One region of the Alteromonas nitratireducens genome, then DNA from elsewhere that is predicted to be linked to it. Evidence: predicted binding sites of a transcription regulator. Region 1 holds the regulator's gene; the other holds the start of a gene.
What was found. Region 1 encodes sigma-54, which starts transcription at its own class of promoters, with help from an activator protein. Its sites were predicted from a motif close to GTTGGCACGNNNNTNGNNT; they were not measured.

Region 1 (7,622 bases):
TAACATACTGAACCGTAATCGCAATCTGCCCCACCGCGCACCATAAGCCATTAATTACTCTGCCTCGTTAAACTTGCCAACGATGAGGGCCTCAATGGCATCCATGGCCTTGTCGGCATCGCTGCCCTCGGAGATCACGGTCACCTGCTCGCCCTGATGGCTTTCCAGCATCATCAGGCCCAGTACGCTGCTGGCATCGGCCTGTTTGTCGCCTTTTACCAGGGTCACCTGGGCATCAAACTGGTTAGTCAGCTGCACTAACTGGGTTGCAGCGCGGGCATGCAGGCCAAGCTTATTAACGATGGTCAGGGTTTTTTCGCACTTCATCAGGCTGACAACTCCCGGTGTCTGATTTGCACGTCAGGGTGAATGTCACTGAACGCCTTTGCCAGAGACTGCGCAATGAATACCGAGCGGTGCTGGCCGCCGGTACAGCCAATAGCGATAGTGACGTAACTACGGTTGTTGCGCTCCAAATGGGGTAGCCAGGTTTTCAGCAGGTTCTGAATCTGCCAGATAAATTTGGTCACAATTGGCTGTGAGGCGAGAAAGTGCTCAACCGGTCCATCCAGGCCGGTCAGATGTTTCAGATCGGGTTCCCAGTGGGGGTTTGGCAGAAAGCGGGCGTCAAACACGTAGTCGGCGTCTTTGGGAATGCCGTATTTAAACCCGAATGACTCAAATACCAGCACCAGCCGTGAACTCTTCTTACCCAGAATACGTTCCCGAATCAGTTCGGCAAGCTGATGCACTGAAAGCTTGTCTGTATCAATATATAAATCTGCGCGCTCGGCAACCGGCGCCAGCAGCACCGATTCGGCCTTTATTGCTTCTGCAAGCGAGATGTTCTGCTTGGATAACGGGTGGAGACGGCGGGTCTCACTGAAGCGCTTCACCAGAACGTCGTCACTGGCATCGATATACACCACGGTCATGGTCCAGGAGGAGGGCAGGTAGTCGAGAATCTCTACCAGCTCGTTCGGATCTTTCGGCAGGTTACGAACGTCAATGCTCACCGCAACCTGGTCGTATTCATCGACGACGGTGTGGGTCAGCGTAGGCAGCAGGTTAACCGGAATGTTGTCGACGCAGTAGTAGCCGAGGTCCTCGAGCGCGCGAAGTGCGACGGATTTACCGGACCCTGACCGGCCACTGATAATAATAAGCTTCACGATTCGCTCCCTGGGTTGTGATGCCGTTCACTGCAATGCAGTGATAATGTCGTCACTGGTACTGGCGCGACGGATGGCTTTTACGGTTTCTTTGTCGTTGAGTTTACTGGCTACCGTAGCCAGTGTCTGCAGGTGACCCTCAGTCTGATCTTCAGGTACCAGCAGGGTAAAAAAGATATCCACCGGCTGGTTATCAATGGCGTCAAAGTCGATGGCCGGAGAACTGGTCACCACAATGGCGATAACTTTTTCCAGGCCGGGGAGTCTGCCATGGGGCAGGGCGATGCCATTGCCAATCCCGGTGCTGCCCATACGCTCACGCGAGAGCAGACTGGTCAGTACGGCGGCCTGATCAATCTCGGGATTATTTTTGGCAGCAATGTTGCTGATAATCTCAAGAATTCGTTTTTTACTGTTGCACTGGACCGCACATTCGGTGCGGTCCAGGCTGACTAAGGCTTGAATATCCATAAACGCAATGAATTAATGCTTCTTCATCTTTTCCTTGTGTTTAATAACCTGCCTGTCGAGCTTATCAACCATACTGTCGATAGCTGCATACATATCGGTATCTTCTGAAGACGCAAACACTTCAGCACCGCTGAGGTGAACCGTCGCTTCGGCTTTTTGAGACAGCTTTTCTACATTAAGAATGACGTGAACGTTGGAAATATGATCGAAGTGGCGCTCCAGCTTGCTGAACTTAGTATCGACATAATTACGCAAAGAGTCGGTGATTTCGACATGATGACCGGTAAGGTTGATTTGCATATTTCGTCTTCCTTATCTTTGTGAGCCCCTAAATAAGGCTCTTACGTTGGTTAGACGGGGGGATCGCAAGCGATTCCCGGTATTTTGCTATTGTCCGCCGGGCAACCATAATTCCCTGCTCGGCCAACAATTGAGCAATCTTGCTGTCACTAAGTGGTTTACTGGGCTTTTCAGCCGCAACCAGTTTTTTGATCAATGCGCGAATCGCGGTTGAGGAACACTCGCCACCTGACTCTGTTGCCACGTGACTGGAGAAAAAGTATTTCAGCTCAAAAATACCCCGCGGTGTATGCATGTATTTTTGCGTGGTCACCCGCGAGATGGTCGATTCGTGCATATCTACCATTTCTGCGACATCATTCAGCACCATTGGTTTCATCATTTCCGGACCATGTTCAAAAAAGCCCATTTGTTGCTGCACAATACAGTTAGCCACTTTCAACAGCGTTTCGTTGCGTGACTCCAGGCTCTTAATGAACCATTTAGCTTCCTGCATGTGCGAGCGAATAAACTGGGAATCGCTGCTGTTACGCGCATTCCGGCTCATGGCCGCATATTGCTGGTTAATACTCAGTTTAGGCAGACTGTCGGGGTTAAGCTCAACAATCCAGCGACCATTTTTCTTCACCACCGACACATCCGGAATCACGTACTCCGGATCTTTGGTAACCAGGGCACTGCCAGGCCGTGGGTTAAGCGTCTGTAATAACCGCATGGCTTCACGTAACTGATCTTCCTTCAGACGGGATTTGCGCATCAGCGTGCGGTAGTCCTTGCTGCCAAGCAGATCACTGTATTCTTCAATCAGCATGCGGGCTTCAGCCAGCCAGGGAGTATCCTCTGAAAACTGTCTTAGCTGAACCAGCAGGCATTCCTGCGGGGTACGCGAACCGGAGCCAATCGGGTCGAATAACTGAATGCGTTTAAGCACACACTCGACCTCGTCCATCTCTACCGGCTCTTCGGTTTCATCTGAGTTAACACTGGCCAGAATGTCATCAAGTGGCACCGTCAGGTAACCGGATTCGTCAATCGAATCTATGATTGCCGTGGCAATGGCACGGTCGGTGTCGGAAAACGGCGTCAGACGCATCTGCCAGAGCAGATGATCCTGAATGTTTTCTGTGGTTTCACCCTGAAAAACCTGGTCATCGTCACTTGAGGGGCCAGGGGCAGGGGCAGATGACGCGGAATAATATTCGTCCCACGTACTGTCAATGGGAAGCTCATCAGGCAGGTCGTTTTTCTCTAACGCATCTCCGGCTTCTATGCTGTCACTGCTGGCCGAGACAGTCTCCTGATGATCGTCATTGTCGATATTGTTTTTTTCGGGCAGGTCATTGTCCTGACCTTCGTCAACCTCAAGTAGCGGGTTCGCATCCAGCGCTTCCTGAATTTCCTGCTGAAGGTCGAGCGTAGACAACTGCAGCAAACGGATTGCTTGCTGCAATTGCGGTGTCATTGTGAGCTGTTGACTGAATTTTAATTGTAAAGATGGTTTCATCTACGTCTTATAAGTAATGCTCGTGATTGTGTCTCTGTTATGCCGTGGCACGATGACATCTGACAACTTAACTATAGCCTGAATTGTTCGCCAAGGTATACATCCCTGACCTGTTGATTACTCAGTACCTCTTCGGCGGTGCCCTGTGCGATTAGCTCTCCGTGACTCACAATGTAGGCTTTCTCACAGACATCCAGCGTTTCCCTGACGTTGTGATCGGTGATTAGGATACCGATACCCCTGTCCCGCAGGTGCTGGATGATCTTCTTTATATCATTAACGGAGATGGGATCAACACCCGCAAATGGCTCGTCCAGCAAAATAAATTTCGGGTTGGCGGCCAGCGCTCTGGCTATTTCTACCCGGCGACGTTCACCGCCTGACAGGCTCATCCCCGTGCTGTTACGAATATGATTGATATTGAACTCATCCAGCAGCGCATCCGCCTCAGCTTCCTGTCCGTTTTTATCCAAATCCTTGCGGGTCTGGAGGATTGCCATAATGTTTTCGAGCACCGTCAGCTTTCTGAAAATAGACGCTTCCTGCGGTAAATAGCCTATACCGAGTCGGGCACGCTCGTGCATGGGAAGGTGGGTGAGTACTTCGTCGTCAATGTGGATTTGGCCTTTATCAAGCGGAACCAAACCTACAATCATGTAAAATGTTGTGGTTTTTCCTGCACCGTTCGGACCCAGTAAGCCCACAATCTGGCCAGTCGACACCGACAGGCTCACATCTCTGACGACCTGGCGGGCTTTATACGATTTCGCCAGACTTTGTGCGGTCAGGGTTGCCATAATTATTGCTGGTCCTTCTGCTGGTTCTGGTCGTCGTCTTTTTTATCTTCCCCGTCTTTCTTGTCATCGCGGGTCAGCTTTTTTATCGCCTGGGGACGGAATACGGTGGTCACGCGGCCATCGCTGTTGCCCGTGGCCAGCAACTGCTCTTTGGCCATGTCATAGGTAATTTTGTCGCCCTGAACCATGCTGGTATCCTGCTGTAACTCGGCATTGCCCTCCAGCGAAATCGTGCGTTTTATCACCTCGTAACGGATCTCTCTCGCTGTCGCTCTGACCTGCGTGCCGTCCTCCATTTTTTGTGAATAGCTGGCCGGATTGCCGCGTGCGACAAAGACTTCTCTGCCATCTCCTTCGGTCGCAATCACCTCAACCTCATCGGCATCGATAACCAGTGTGCCCTGCGTTATGCGGACATCGTCCTTAAACAGGGATGTTTTGTTTTTGCCGTCAACAAACTGCGACTTGGAATCGACTTTTATTGGTTTGCTAAAGTCGCTTTCACCGGCAAGTGTGACACCGGTAGCGGCCAGAACAACGACACTAATTGCCGGGAGAATAAACCGTTTGAACATGATCAATGAGCTCATATTGTTGTGACTGAAGATCGGCTTTAAATCCGTTGCTGGAAATCACATACCGTGACCCCATAATTTCAACGGGCTGATCAGACGTCATTTTTTTACTATCAAGGTTAATTTCAATAAATTCGGTACGAATGGTCTGCACGAAATTGTCGTTAGCCTGACTGGAAATGGTCACGTCGGAATCTAACTGAATGACATCGTTATTGTACAGCGTACCCTCTTTCGCGGTCACCAGCCAGGGTGACTGTCCCTCACCTGTGTAAACGGTGTAACGTGGCCGGCTGAAGAGCACAAAACCCAGTTGATCATAGTGCTCCATTCGGGCGGCAAAAACCTGATGATTGAGGTTACCGTCTTCATCATAAATGGTGGTCATCAGGTTTGTGGCCCGGTATGCCGGGTTTAACGCATCAATCTTCGATGATTTTTGCGGTGCGGGTTGTTCTTCCATCCAGGTCGGGATATACAGCAACACGGCGAGCACAAACAGTGCCGAAATACTGAATGTCAGCCGGCTGTTGGCAGAGTGCATCATACACTCGCTCCCTGAATGCCGTGGAGCTGATTTCTTGCCTGCAGGAGGGTATCGCAGACCTCACGCACGGCGCCAAACCCACCAGGAAGTGTGGTTACCCAGTTTGCCTGTGCGATAACGGCCGGGTGAGCGTCGTTAACCGCGATACGTACGCCGGCAAGGGCATACATCCCGGTATCAGGCATGTCATCTCCTATCACAGCCACCTGTGAGGCGCTCAGTGACAGGGTGTTACATAATGCGGTGAGCGCGGTGTGCTTATCTTCTTCACCCTGAATGATATGGGCAACGTTGAGGGCCTGCATGCGGTTCTGCACAATGGCCGACTTACGGCCCGTGATGACAGCGACCTCAACGCCATTTTTCACCAGCGCTTTCACGCCGTAACCATCGCGGGTATGAAAGGCTTTGAGTTCTTCGCCGTCGTTGCCAAGGTAAATGCGCCCGTCAGAAAACACGCCATCAACGTCACAAACCAGTAAGCGAATGTCCGCCAGTGCGGAAAAAAACGACGCATCCATATCGGTATAAAGTGTACGGATAGTAGCTGACATTACAGTACCCCCGCCCTTAACAGCATATGCATATTAAACGCACCCACCGGGCAGCGATGCTCATCAACCACCATCAGTGCACTGATATTGTAGGTTTCCATCAGGTTCAGTGCCTCCACGGCAAGAGCGTCGGCAAACGTCGTTTTGCCGCCCTTGGTCATCACATCTTCAACGCGGGTGGTATGGATATCGACACGGGCATCAAGAATGCGCCTGAGATCGCCGTCGGTGAATACACCAATCAGATGATGGTTCTGGTCGATAATGCCGGTCATCCCCAGCCCTTTGCGGGAAATTTCCAGTAATGCGTCGGCAACCAGTGCGTCCGTGCCAACCAGCGGTAATGCGTCGCCGGTGAGCATGATATCAGCGACCTTCAACAGCAGCTTGCGACCCAGACTACCGCCCGGATGCGACAATGCGAAATCATCTGATGTAAAGCCTTTATGGTCGAGAAGGGCAATAGCCAGCGCATCGCCCATTACCAGGGTTGCCGTGGTGCTGGAGGTAGGAGCCAGACCCAGTGAACAGGCTTCTTTTTCAACACTGATATTAACGACGACATCGGCATGCTGACCCAATGAACTGGAACGGCTGTTGGTCATGGCAATGACCGGGACATTCAGCCGCTTTACAACAGGCAGAACATTCAGCAATTCCGCGGTTTCTCCTGAATTAGAAATGGCCAGCAGCACGTCGTCTTTTGCGAGCATACCCAAATCGCCATGGTTAGCTTCACCGGGATGCATGAAGAACGCCGGAGTGCCGGTACTGGCCAGCGTGGCGGCAATTTTGTTACCAATATGGCCGGATTTTCCCATGCCACTGACAACGACTTTGCCTTTACAGGTGTAAAGCAGTTCGCAGGCCCTGACGAAGTCGTCATCCAGGTGATTAACCAGCGCGGCAATTGCCTTATTTTCGATGTCGATGACTCGCTTCGCTGAGTCGATAAATGAGACAGAATCTTGCGTCATTAGCCAAACAACCAAAATTGATAACCGATAAAGCCTGATAACAGAATAGCGCCTTCCAGCCGCGAAATCTGTCGTTTGCCGGTTAAGTTAAAACTGAACAGGAACATCAGCAGCGTGAACCCCAGCATGACGTACATATCCCGACCGTAGGCATCCGGGTCGAGAGCGCCGGGCGCGAGCAGACCGGGCATACCCAGCACGGCCAGCAGGTTGAAAATATTCGAGCCAATGATGTTGCCCAGTGCCAGGTCATCCTCACCTTTGAGCACGCCAGCGATACTCGCAGCCAGTTCAGGCAGGCTGGTGCCAAGAGCGATAATCGTCAGACCAATCACCAGGTCGGATACGCCGAAATAGCGGGCAATAAACACCGCAGAGTCCACCAGATAGTTGGCGCTCAGCGGTAACAAGATCAGGCCAATACCAATCCACAGCAGGGCCGCACTATTGGATACATTTTTTGGAATTTCGTCGGCGGTCTCGCTGATTAGCGGGTCTTCTTTGTCCACCTGAAGTGACAGCCAGGCCATCATGGCCAGTACAAAGATAAACAGCATGAACAGGATCATACCTTCATAATTTGCCAGGACCCCATCATGCATAAACCACATGGCGATGCCGGTTATCACAACCAGGGCAGGAAGCTCTCGCTTGAGCGTGGTGGAAGACACCCACAGGGGCTTAACCAGCGCAGTGATACCCAGTACCAACGCAACATTGGTAAT
Region 2 (7,622 bases), on a different contig from region 1:
TTTTTAATTACCTGCCGGAAATCTTCCTGGCACTGCAGGATTCGATTGGTTACACAGGGGCGTCAGTTGTGGCCAGTTTGTTTTTCCTGCTGGTGTTTTTTGCTGCCATTACCTCACTGGTTTCCATTTTTGAAGTACCGGTAGCTGCTCTGATGGATGAAAAAGGGGTGGGCCGCAAGACTGCGCTGTTCGTTCTGGGTGTGGTCATGATTGCCCTGGCTGTGCTCAGCGCCCTGTCGTTTGGCTATGTTGAAGGCCTGACCTCATTCACGCAGTATGCCGGTCAGTCGAAGTCGTTTTTCGATATCATTTATGACGTATTTTATGAAACGATTCTGCCGCTGAATGGATTCTTAATCTGTATCTTCGTGATTTATCGCTGGAAGAAAGCCAATTTTAACCGTGCGCTGGAAGAGGGCGCAGACGGGTACAAGGGCACATGGTTTGAAAGGTACGTCGATGTATCGGTCGGAACCTTCATTCCCGCCATTCTGCTGGTGATTTTCATCAACACCGTCGCCGTTAAATATTTTGGTGTCAGCCTGTTCGGCTAGGCACGCGGTTGACACCGGCGCCGGCGTAGCCCGGCGCCGCCGCTATACCATCACGTCATATCATACGGGCTGGGGTACGCCAGTGTCATTGACAGGGTCTCAAGCGTCGCTGTGGGATCTACACATTTACCCGTTGGCACTGCGTCGGTGTCTGAGAATATAGGTTCAGGCAACTGCATAGCGCGTGCAATCGCCGGATAGTACTCTCCACGCTTTGGGTGGTCGGTGGCCGCTAAATGCAGTGCACGGCAAACCGGGCCAATCCCGGCAAGACGGCGGATAGCCTGTATCACGTCATCGATGTATACCAGGTTGACGACTTTATTGCCTGCCTCTAAGGTTTTGCCTGCCAGAAATTTTACCGGGTGCCGGTCAGGCCCCACCAGACCTGCCAGTCGCAGAATACTGAAGTGATCAGGCAATGTCTGTGTCACCATCGCTTCTACTTTGCAGTTTGCCTCTGCTGATGGCGTATCTGGGCAAAGTGGACTGCGTTCTGTCACCGTTCCCTCGCCATCAGCGCCGTAAACGGACGTTGTGCTGATAAAGATAACGTGTGCGGGCCCCGCTGTGGCTATGGCTTCTGTTAAGTCTGCCATGTCCTGTAGGTATGTTGTGTGCTCGGTGGCTTTTCGCCCGGCAGGAATATTCAGAATGACAACCGCGTCTTTAGCTGCCTTTGCCACCTCACTGGCGTCATCACCCAGACTAAACGGTATTGCCTGGATGCCGCGCGTGCGCAGTGAGTTCGCTTTTTCCTGTGAGCGGGTTGTACCGCTGATGCTGGCCTCCGTGCTGATGGCCGAAGACAGGTGTTGCCCCAGCCAGCCGTGACCGCAAATGAGAAAAGGAGTATGCATAAAAAAGCCTGTTACCTGACGATTGCCGGGTAACAGGCTAGCACGAGGGGATAGGCTTTACATCTTTGACGGGCGGTAATTAATGTCCATCATGTCGAGGTCTTCAAGACCTGGAATAGTGCGCTGCATCTCGTTTTCTGCTTCCTCTGCTTTTGCCAGCACGGCGCACAGCTGTTCGGCTTTGTCCTCAAGCTGGAGTGCCTGCGCTTCAACACGTTGTTCAATGGTGTCACCGAAGCGCTCCATTTTCTCTTCAAAGGCTGCCATATCGCCGCCTTCCCACAGCATTTGGGTGCCCAGGGCGATGAGTATTTTACCCATTGACTGACTGATCGCTGACTCCATGCGCTGTTCAAACTGCGACTCCCAGCCGCCTTCCAGCCATTCGTTTTCTTCCAGCTCCCGGGTACTGATGCGGATATTGCCGTCAGCGTCATAAAACGCGCGGTCCATCTCTTCGGACATTTCTGTAAACAGATCGTCAAACTCCATGGTCACGTCATTATCGGCACCGAAAAGCTCGGAAAATACATCGTTAATGGTGGTGCTGGCAAGCGCAATACCGTCAGCAGCAATACTCAGTGACATTGGGATGGCTTCATCCACATGCTGGTAATACTGGCTTACCCATCGTTGTTGCTCCGCATTAAGCGACTGCACCTGGTTGTTGATGGTGAGCGTGTGATCCTGAGAGATTGTCATTACGCTGCCATTTTCCATATCAACGGTGAGCAGACCTTTGTGGTATTCAACGTTACCGTCCAGGTTGATATTGCAGTTGTCATGGGCCAGCGCCTGTGATGCGACCGATAAACCGATTAACGATACCGCTGTGCTTACAATGCGTTTCATAATGTCCTCGAATATGTCTCGTCGTAGTCTCGGTACTTTCAGCAAACGGCAGGCCAAAATTTAAAAGTTATAGAAAACAATGGGTTGAGTTTTCTCTGTGCCATGTGATGTGATTATTTTTCGACACTGAGTAGCGAAAGACTTAACAAAATAGTCAAATTGACCAAGATCAAAACGTATGCATTTTATTTCACAGAATGCTACAGAGACTTCGCATTTCTCTGCGTTTTAGGCATAATACGCGCAATGACGCATAGGGGGTATTTAATAATGGCTGACTGGATTAATGCAATCATGTTCGGCGTAGCGCTGGTCGCATTTACGCTGGGTCTGAGCAGTATCATCATGGGCTTCATGTCGTCTGCAGAAGGCAGCAAAGGCATGCAGGAAAAAATTGAATATGGCTTTTTCGGGGTATCCGGTCTGGTTGTATTTCTGATGATGGGCTACGCTCTCGCATAACTCAAAAAAAGGCGCTAAGGCGCCTTTTTTATTAATCTGCGCTGCCAGATGGCAGTGTGTTTCTGGTTAGCAGGTCGAGATGGCCGTCGCGCTGGTAGGCGCGTAATTCAAACTGCGGCAGCATAGCCATAATATGGTCAAACACATCTGCCTGAACTTTCTCGTATTCTGTCCATTCCTGTTTCGCACTGAAACAGTAGATCTCGAGCGGTAATCCCAGTTCGGTGGGAGGCAACTGACGCACCATCAGGGTCATATCATGATTGATAGCGGGATGTCTGCGGAGATAGGCTTCCAGATAGGCTCTGAATGTACCAATATTGGTCAGGCGACGACTATTGAGCAAATCAGACGCGTCAATGTCATTGTCTTTGTGATAGGCCTGCAACTCTCTGACTTTATCCTGGATGTACGCTTTGATATGCCGGATTTCAGAGAAGTGGGTCAGCATCGCCTCGTCGCATAACCGGACTGAGTGTATGTCGATATTAATGGCGCGTTTGATACGCCGGCCGCCAGATTCCTGCATGCCGCGCCAGTTTTTGACCGCCTCGTTGGTCAGACTGTAGGTGGGCAGTGTTGAGATTGTTTTATCCCAGTTTTGCACTTTAACGTTGGTCAGGCCTATTTCAATGATTTCACCATCGACCTCGTATTTCGGCATTTGGATCCAGTCTCCGGTATTAAACATCCGGTTGGCGGCAATCTGTATTCCCGATACAAATCCCAAAATAGTGTCCCGAAAAATCAGTAGTAATACTGCGGCAATGGCGGTCAGTCCGGAAACAATAATCAGCGGGCTTTTATCAATAACCAGCGAAATACTCAGCAGGACCACCAGAATCGCAAGGATCAGCTTAATCACCTGAATAAAGCCGGTAATCGGTGCGCGTTTCGACATGGATGATGCGTTATACACATCTTCCAGCGTGCTGAGCAGGGCAAACACCGCAAGCAATGCCGTAAACAACATATACAGCATGGCACCCTTGGTCAGGACGGCATTCAGTAAGGGCGAGGAATGGATCAGTGCGGGGGTCAGTAAAACGATGCACAGTGCCGGCAGCAAGTGAAACAGTCGGCGAAAGAAGCCGTGTCGCAGCAGGCCGTCATCCCAGGTTGCTTCCGACCGTACTATCCATGCGGCAACCTGCGGGCGGATAAACAGCCGGGCGATGCCGTATACCAGCGCAGAAATTACCAGGATGGTAGTGACCGCGAGTACGTTGAACAGTACGCTGTCTTCCTGCAGTCCGGGCAGGGCTGTAGCAACCAGGTCAACAAAACCCTGGCGTACTGACGAGGTGAGCTGTTCAGTTTCCATTTGCATTATTGCTCCAGCAATTGCGCGATGCGCGCGTCCTTGTTTGTCCAGTGTGTATTGAGCCAGCTCTGGAAATACTGACGCATATCATCGTCTGCGGCAGGCTCGTCGCCGGCTCTGTCGGGTACCGACAACACATTCACGTCGACCACGATGCGTTTCATCTGCCCGCTAAGCATGGCCAGCATCGGATGATCCGCGTTGTCGGGGTACAACAATGAAATATCCAGCACATTGGTAAATAAATCACCCATGACCGCCAGTGTGAAGGCGACACCACCTGCCTTGGGGGGCAGAAGATGACGAAACGGACTGGCTTTCATGCGATGCTTTTCAGGCGTGAAACGTGTGCCCTCAACAAAGTTAATCACGGTGGTCGGTGTGGTTTTGAATTTCTCGCAATAAGCGCGGGTGGTTTCCAGATCTTTACCTTTCCTTTCCGGATGCTTCTGAAGATAAGCACGGCTGTAGCGACGCATAAACGGCATATCAAGTGCCCATGCGCCAAGACCAACAAAGGGCATCCAGATAAGTTCCTGCTTGAGAAAGAATTTGGGCGCCGGGATCCGCGTTGCCGCAAATTCAATCAGCAGGATGATATCAAGATAACTCAGGTGGTTAGCAATGATCAGGTACCAGTGTTCTTTGCTGAGTGTACCGTCAATCCGTATATCAAAAGACACCGGATTAAACAGCTGAATAAAGAACACGCTGCATTTTCCAAAACAAAACATGAAGAAATGCATCAGTGCCTGTAAAACCGTGCGAATTGCCTTTACCGGCAGGACCAGTTTAATCAGGCCAAACAGGATGATCAGCCCGCCCCACAGGGCCAGGTTCAGGATTTGCAGACAGGTATGAATAATGAAAATAAACGGTGACAACAACATTCTCATGACGGTGACTTCACTGCTTTCATCGTATCGAGTAACTGATCTTTTTGCGTCCAGCGCTCATTAAGCCATTGCTGGAATCGTGCGCGAGTTTCGGGATTGGAAAAATAATCGTCATTAAAAAAGCCCTGGCTGACAATGTCCTTAATCGGCGTGACCATGATATGAACATTAATGTTCTTCACTTTACCACAGACAAAATCCCAGAATGAGGGCACTCCGCCCGGGTAGTCGATAGTCACATCAATCAGCTTGTGAAGCTGATTTCCCATGGCTGACAGGACAAAAGCGACACCGCCAGCGCGTGGTTTGAGCTGATGTCTGAACGGGGAACCCTGGGCATCATGCTTTTGTTTTGAAAATCGCGTGCCCTCGACAAAATTCATAATGGAGACCGGTTTGTGACGAAACTTTTCACAGGCTTTGCGGGTGGTTTCCATATCTTTACCCTTCATATGCGGGTTTTTAGCCAGAAATGATTTGCTGTAGCGGCGCATAAACGGGAAATCGAGTGCCCACCAGGCCAGTCCCAGTACCGGTACCCAGATGAGTTCTTTCTTGAGGAAAAACTTCAAAAACGGAATTTTGCGGTTGAAAATCCGCTGAAGCACCAGAATATCCACCCATGACTGGTGATTCGCGGTAACCAGATACCAGTCCTTCGGTGTCAGTTGACTCAGGCCTTCGACCTGCCAGCGGGTATTGCTGGTCAGGCGCTGATTAAGGTTGTTGACGGCAATCCAGCTGGTGGCGCAGCCATCCAGAATATGCGAAATAAAGCGCCGCCATGGCGTTATCGGGATCAGTTTGAAGACTGAAAAAATGAAAATTGGGGTTGCCCAACACAGCGTGTTGAAAAAATAAATAGTTATCGAAATGGCACCAATAATGTGATGAATAATTGGCTTGATCATCGTACTCACCTCAGAAAATAGGCCGTTAGTGTAAACGATGTTGATCTAAAAACCGATACGCCGTTTACTGATTGATTAATCAAAATCACACGTAGGAGATGAAAATGCAGGGTAAAACCATCACGTGTAAGGCTGCAGTAGCGTGGGAAGCCGGCAAGCCTCTGTCAATTGAAACGGTTGAAGTGGCACCACCCAAAGCGGGCGAAGTGCGTATAAAGCTGCTTGCAACAGGCGTGTGCCATACCGATGCATTCACCCTGTCTGGTGAGGATCCGGAAGGTATTTTCCCAAGCATTCTCGGCCACGAGGGTGGCGGTATTGTCGAGTCAGTTGGTGAGGGGGTAACCAGTGTGAGTGTGGGCGATCATGTTATCCCGCTTTATACCCCGGAGTGCGGAGAGTGTAAGTTCTGTAAAAGCGGTAAAACCAACCTTTGCGGTAAGATTCGTGAAACTCAGGGTAAAGGTCTGATGCCGGATGGCACAACGCGTTTCAGTAAGGATGGTCAGCCCATCTATCACTACATGGGCACCTCGACGTTTTCTGAGTACACCGTATTACCTGAGATTTCGCTGGCCAAAGTCAACAAGGAAGCGCCGCTGGAGGAAGTTTGTCTGCTCGGCTGTGGCGTGACCACCGGTATGGGCGCGGTACTGAACACGGCGAAAGTTGAAGAAGGGGCATCCGTCGCTGTATTCGGGCTGGGTGGTATTGGTCTGTCGGCCATTATTGGCGCAGTTATGGCAAAAGCGGGACGTATTATCGCTATTGATATTAACCCGGATAAGTTCGAACTGGCGAAACAGCTGGGTGCGACCGACGTGATCAACCCGAAAGATTATGACAAGCCTATCCAGGAAGTCATCGTTGAACTGACTGACGGTGGCGTCGACTATTCCTTTGAATGTATCGGTAACGTCAACGTGATGCGCTCTGCGCTGGAATGCTGTCACAAAGGATGGGGTGAATCGGTCATCATCGGTGTTGCCGGTGCTGGTCAGGAAATTTCAACACGACCTTTCCAACTGGTGACCGGACGTGTCTGGCGCGGTACGGCATTTGGTGGCGTGAAGGGCAGAAGCCAGCTTCCTGGCATTGTTGAGCAGTACCTGAATGGCGAGATCCCGCTTAAAACGTTTATTACACATACCATGCCGCTTGAAGCGATCAATGAGGCCTTCGACCTGATGCATGAAGGTAAGAGCATCCGTAGCGTTATCTATTACGACCAAGCGGAGGGATAATGGAACTGCTGAGTGAAAATAAAGTCTTCGGTGGCTGGCACCGGCGCTATCAGCATCAGTCTGAGGCCACCCGGTGCCAGATGACCTTTGCGGTTTATCTGCCACCGTTTGCCTCGAAGGAAAATCCTGTACCTGTGCTTTACTGGCTCTCAGGGCTGACCTGTACCGATGAGAACTTTATGCAAAAAGCGGGTGCCATGAAACTGGCGGCCAAGCTTGGAATGGCGATTGTTGCGCCCGACACGTCGCCGCGCGGTGAAGGGGTAGCGGATGCGCCTGACGGTGCCTATGACCTTGGACTGGGTGCCGGGTTTTATGTCAATGCCACGCAGGCACCCTATGCACAGCACTACCAGATGTATTCCTACATTACCGAAGAATTACCGGCGCTGATTGAATCGTCATTGCCGGTAACCCGGGAACGTGCAATCAGTGGCCACTCGATGGGAGGACATGGCGCACTGGTAATTGGTCTGAGAAACCCTAATCGCTATGTCTCAGTATCGGCGTTCAGCCCGA

Region 2: the regulator sigma-54 is predicted to act here: its motif matches at 2,306-2,324, upstream of AB1N33_RS15895 (DUF2884 family protein).

Annotation. Positions count from the first base shown of each region.
Region 1 is NZ_JBFNPK010000015.1:36,907-44,528, forward strand. Features, by position in the region: gene AB1N33_RS12870 (HPr family phosphocarrier protein) at 55-327, opposite strand; gene rapZ (RNase adapter RapZ) at 327-1,172, opposite strand; gene ptsN (PTS IIA-like nitrogen regulatory protein PtsN) at 1,200-1,643, opposite strand; gene hpf (ribosome hibernation promoting factor) at 1,656-1,943, opposite strand; gene AB1N33_RS12890 (RNA polymerase factor sigma-54) at 1,972-3,447, opposite strand; gene lptB (LPS export ABC transporter ATP-binding protein) at 3,519-4,244, opposite strand; gene lptA (lipopolysaccharide transport periplasmic protein LptA) at 4,247-4,834, opposite strand; gene lptC (LPS export ABC transporter periplasmic protein LptC) at 4,788-5,366, opposite strand; gene kdsC (3-deoxy-manno-octulosonate-8-phosphatase KdsC) at 5,363-5,920, opposite strand; gene AB1N33_RS12915 (KpsF/GutQ family sugar-phosphate isomerase) at 5,920-6,897, opposite strand; gene AB1N33_RS12920 (calcium/sodium antiporter) at 6,897-7,622, opposite strand, start outside.
Region 2 is NZ_JBFNPK010000026.1:21,354-28,975, reverse strand. Features, by position in the region: gene AB1N33_RS15905 (sodium-dependent transporter) at 1-554, shown strand, start outside; gene AB1N33_RS15900 (NAD-dependent epimerase/dehydratase family protein) at 605-1,414, opposite strand; gene AB1N33_RS15895 (DUF2884 family protein) at 1,472-2,266, opposite strand; gene AB1N33_RS15890 (hypothetical protein) at 2,537-2,728, shown strand; gene AB1N33_RS15885 (mechanosensitive ion channel family protein) at 2,760-4,058, opposite strand; gene yihG (1-acylglycerol-3-phosphate O-acyltransferase, YihG family) at 4,058-4,948, opposite strand; gene yihG (1-acylglycerol-3-phosphate O-acyltransferase, YihG family) at 4,945-5,859, opposite strand; gene AB1N33_RS15870 (S-(hydroxymethyl)glutathione dehydrogenase/class III alcohol dehydrogenase) at 5,964-7,103, shown strand; gene fghA (S-formylglutathione hydrolase) at 7,103-7,622, shown strand, end outside.